One region of the Paenibacillus sp. Marseille-Q7038 genome, then DNA from elsewhere that is predicted to be linked to it. Evidence: riboswitches for the same ligand, from Rfam matches in the RefSeq annotation. Region 1 holds a riboswitch; the other holds the start of a gene.

Region 1 (2,459 bases):
CTCATGTCTATTACAGGAGTCGCTTGGCTGTGGTGAGTACGTCTTCTAACCATATGCCTTCTGTCGATGTTTATCTGGTCCGGCATGGACGAACACTTTGGAATGAGCAAAAAAGATATTTGGGACACACGGATATTCCATTGCTTCCTGAAGCGGGAGAGGAACTTGCGGGACTACGTGCTTCTTTGGGGCAAATTCCATTTGACCAAATCTACGTAAGTGATCTTATCCGCTGCGTAGAGACACTGCACATTCTTGTCCCGGAACGGGTTCATACCGCCGTGCTGGACGCAAGGCTCCGGGAGTATCATTTTGGAGCATACGAAGGACAGACGTATGAAATGCTGCAACATGATCCGCTCTATCGTCAGTGGATTGATCGTCCTAACCTTGTGAGACCGCCGGGAGCAGAGTCGTTTCCCCATTTTTCCGAAAGAATTGTCGCGTTTGCGGAACAGCGGATCAGACCTTATTTAGGTAAGACCAAGAGGAGTAATCAACAGGATATAGTCGATAATGAGAAAGAAGTACCTAAGATCCTTGTGGTAACTCATGGCGGCGTTATCAGGCAATGGGCTGCCAAATGGCTTGCAGAAGCCGAATTTAATACTTTTATGCCTCGTCCGGGGGAATGTCTTGTGCTTCGGTTTACTTTGTCAGGCGGAGCACTTTCGGCACAAAAAATAGATTTTTGAATCAATTCCATAACTCATTAAAACGATGTCTTTTGGAACATAAAGGGAATGTTTGGTTGTCGAAAATTCCTCTATCCCCTATAATGGCAAAAGATGTGAAGACCTGATACGAATTGAACTTGAACATCTGAGTACATAAAGACGTCATGTGAATCCATATGAAAAGTCTATAATACCGAGCAAGGTCCAAAAGAATAGATGCTTTCTATTCTTTCGGTTAAAAGGGAAGCTGGTGCAAATCCAGGACGGTCCCGCCACTGTATACCAGGGGCAGCTGCAAAAAATCCACTGTTTTCGTCCATAACGAAGATGGGAAGGGAGCAAGCTGTTATTTTAAACTTGGATAGTCAGGAGACCTGCCTTGCCCTTGGTAAACGTGTAATCCTTCGAGGAAAGGATACGTTTTGCATATTTTTTGTGCCTTTCTAGTTAGAGGCAGCAGCTGCGAGACGTAACCTTGTTCTTATGATAGGAGCAGGGTTTTTTGGTGTTCATACCTGATAGGATCGCTTGGCTTCACGAGTAAAGAGAGGGAGAGAACAATGAAAAAAATGAATGGACGTTTTTTATCAATCTTAATGTCACTTATGCTCGCCATTATGCTGGCAGCGTGTGGTAACGAGACTGGAACAGAAGGACAAGGTACAGGTCAGACAACGGAGCAAGGTACCGCAGCAACAGACAATCAAGATGAGACAAGTCTTGAGACGGTATATCCTCTGACACTCACGGATGCAACGGGAGAGTCGTTCACATTTGAAAAAGCACCTGAAAAAATCGTATCCGTATCTCCAGCAGAGACAGAATCGCTTTATGCGATCGGACTGGACGAGCAAATTGTTGGGGTATCCGACTATGACGATTATCCAGAGCAAGTAAAGGACAAACCGAAGATGGGCAGCCTGTATACACCTAATGCAGAAGCAATCATCGAGGCTGAGCCGGATATTGTCTTCACAGGTATTTCGATGGATGAGGCAGCAGTGCAGAAACTGCGCGATTTAGGAATCGTTATTTTCAAAACAGATCCAAAAACAATTGAAGATGTAATGAAAAATATTGAAGTGTACGGACAAATTACAAATCATCAAGAACAAGCGCAAGAAGTTATTGCGAAGATGAAAGCAGATGTGAAAGAAGTACAAGACAAAGTAGCATCCCTTTCTGATGATCAGAAAAAACAAGTGTATGTAGAATTTTCTCCAGGCTGGACCGTAGGTAAAGGTGAATTTATGGATGAAGTCATTACCCTTGCAGGCGGAGTGAATGTAGGTGGAGATGCAGAAGGTTGGTATGAAATCAGTGAGGAAAACATCATTGCTGCGAACCCAGATGTCATTCTCTATGCAAGCGATGTGGTAGACAATGACAAAACACTCGACCAGATCATTAAAGCTCGTGATGGTTGGAATGAGATTACTGCAATCAAGAATGAGCAAGTGATCTCGATTAATGCCAATCTGCTTAGCCGCCCAGGTCCGCGTGTAACGGAAGGACTTAAAGAAGTAGCGAAAGCGATCTATCCGGATCTGTTCCAATGAAAAAGAAACTAGCAGGATATGGATTGATCGGAATCATCCTGCTTGTACTGACCCTGCTGTTATGTCTTGCGATCGGGTCAGTACATCTCCCGATTCATCATATCGCAGGGATTCTTATGAATCATATTCCGGGGATGGATGGGTTCATTGAACCCGTATGGAATATATCGTCTGAACAGATCATCATGAAGGTGCGTTTACCGCGTGTACTGCTCGGTATCCT
Region 2 (2,459 bases), 140 kb from region 1:
CTGCCGATTGTCGTTGTAGGAAGAATAGGAAGATTAAATCTCTTCTGCTGAGCAGCATGTCTTGCTGAGAAATCAGATTTTCTCACGAAGGAAGACTCAACCAGATTATTTACAGCTTCTCTTACCGTACCGTTACTGCGGAATACGGATGTTTTCAGTTCAGTGAGTGCCTTGCGGTTCTCAGCCAAAGCTTCTTGAATGACATTCTCATCTTCTGCCGCCCATTTCACCAACAGCTGAATTTCATCCAATTTCTCTTCTGCAAAAGCTAACGAATTACGCAGAACAGGTAGCAGTGCATCCTCTTTTGCAAGAGATACCGGTGTATGAAGCAAACTGCTGGATGGTTGAATGATCAATCGATCTGGGGATACGATCTTACCGAGCTCTTTTATCACCTGAATGCGCTCCGTCAGATCACTTCTCCATATATTCCGACCATCGATCAGACCTGCAGCGAGAACTTTGCTCTCCGGGAATCCAAGCTCACGAATATGTACAAGATTCGCTTCGCCACCGTGAACAAGATCTAGACCAATACCTTGAACAGGCAGACTCACAACTTTCTCATAATCTCCAACTGCTTCGAAATACGTCTGCAAAATGATCTTAAGCTGAGGTGCTACCTTATTCAGTTCTTCATAAATACGCTCAATCTGTTTCCAATCTTCTGCTGGAATATCGGTAACAAGGCTAGGCTCATCGATTTGTACCCATTCTACTCCCGCCTGCTGTAGTTCGGAAAGCACTTCACAATACAGTGGAAGGAAACGTTCTACAAGGGAAGGAAGTTCATCGTTTGCATACCCTTTTGATAATTTAAGAAAAGTATAAAGTCCTAGAAGAACTGGTTTTCCTTCAATGCCAAGTTCCTGTTTTGCTTCCAAATAAGCGGCAAGTGGACGATTCACCGTTAGTGACGGATTCGCATCAGCGAGTTCAGGAACGATGTAGTGATAATTGGTATTAAACCATTTTGTCATTTCGGATGCGGCTGCCTGATCGTTACCGCGAGCCATTGCGTAATAAGTATCCAAAGATACCTCTCCACCTTCGTACCCATAACGCTTCGGAACAATGCCAAACATTGTACTTGTATCAAGGACATGATCATAAAGTGAGAAATCGCCTACTGGAATAAGATCGATTCCTTTCTCTTGTTGCAGTCGCAAATGGCCAAGGCGAATTCCTTTTAATTCTGCAAGAAAATCAGATTCACTTACTTTCCCTGCCCAAAAAGATTCTAGTGCTTTCTTCCATTCACGATTGGCACCAATTCTCGGATACCCTAGATTACTACTGATCCATTGACTCATTTCCTTACCTCCGTATAGGTATAATATGAATAACTTGTTTCATCTTCGGTTGGGTTACGAATGGCAAAAAGGGACGTCTTCACCTAGAGAACTCTTCCGTCTTTATTTACGAAATGCAGAACTCGGATGTCTACATTTGTAACGTAAAAACGTTGCTGTTTCCTTACTTACCTAGGGTAAAGACGCCCCTTGTTCTTGATCAGACAGGTAGCCATCTTAACACCTTCCTATCTCCCGTAGGTACAGCAGTGTTGTCAAAACAGGCAGGTCTCCTGGCTCCAGAGGAAGATACGTAAGCTATGCGCCTTCCCAGTTCATCTCATGAACCAGTGGCATAGTGCAAGCTACATCTCTGTTACAGTGGCGGGACCGCGCCGGTATCTCACCGGTCTTCCCTATTAAGTACGGCTACATATAGCACCGTACACCTGTTTCCACGATATTTAGTTCATTCCTCAATTTTTCATAAATGGAGGTTGTATCCAATATACACCAAGTATATCTCTATGAATAGTGTTTTTTAATATTATTTAATCCAGGTCATAGATTGAGCCGACTTTTAGACCATATAATTCATTGTATATTTTCTCAGCGAAGGCATCCGTCATCCCCGCGATATAGTCTATAATCATGTGTTCCCAGGTCCATATTGGATTCGGACGAGCCTGGTCTTTCTCATACCTTTGCAGCCAGTCCGATGGAATGATCGATTTTGAAGTAGAAGGATCGTTAAATGCATACCATAAGCGCCGGAGAATCCATTCACTTCTTTTTTGCAGACGCTGAACTCTAAGATCTTTGATCATCGTTACCCAAGCAAAACTTTTCAGCACACTCACCGTACGGAGCATATCAAGATCCTCTTTTCCTTCCTTAACGAAGGTCACTTTTTTCCAGTCTCCGGTATCAATAATCCCCAAGGAACTAACAAATAAGCTCACCCAATATGCTTTTACTTCCCGGCGGGTACGAGAAAAATCATGGTCACAGCCAGGTATCTTTTCTTCCCAAATTCGCAGGAAACTACTCAGTACCTCTTCTACCTTTGGTTCAATGGCTTCTTTCGTCCACCCCAACCAGAATGCATCATCGAGCGTCATGATCTTATCAACAATAAGCCGTTTAATGTGCGGGTCATGCAAA

What was found. Region 1 has a riboswitch for cobalamin ahead of ACWPWY_RS01235 (ABC transporter substrate-binding protein). Riboswitches for the same ligand answer to the same signal wherever they lie in the genome.
Region 2: linked by a shared signal. The riboswitch ahead of metE (5-methyltetrahydropteroyltriglutamate--homocysteine S-methyltransferase) and the one ahead of ACWPWY_RS01235 (ABC transporter substrate-binding protein) in region 1 are both predicted to bind cobalamin.

What each region holds. Positions count from the first base shown of each region.
Region 1 is NZ_CBCOOM010000001.1:249,715-252,173, forward strand. It holds gene cbiB (adenosylcobinamide-phosphate synthase CbiB) at 1-36, shown strand, start outside; gene ACWPWY_RS01230 (histidine phosphatase family protein) at 30-695, shown strand; cobalamin riboswitch at 863-1,073, shown strand; gene ACWPWY_RS01235 (ABC transporter substrate-binding protein) at 1,238-2,236, shown strand; gene ACWPWY_RS01240 (FecCD family ABC transporter permease) at 2,233-2,459, shown strand, end outside.
Region 2 is NZ_CBCOOM010000001.1:107,350-109,808, reverse strand. It holds gene metE (5-methyltetrahydropteroyltriglutamate--homocysteine S-methyltransferase) at 1-1,316, opposite strand, end outside; cobalamin riboswitch at 1,562-1,763, opposite strand; gene ACWPWY_RS00545 (deoxyguanosinetriphosphate triphosphohydrolase family protein) at 1,847-2,459, opposite strand, start outside.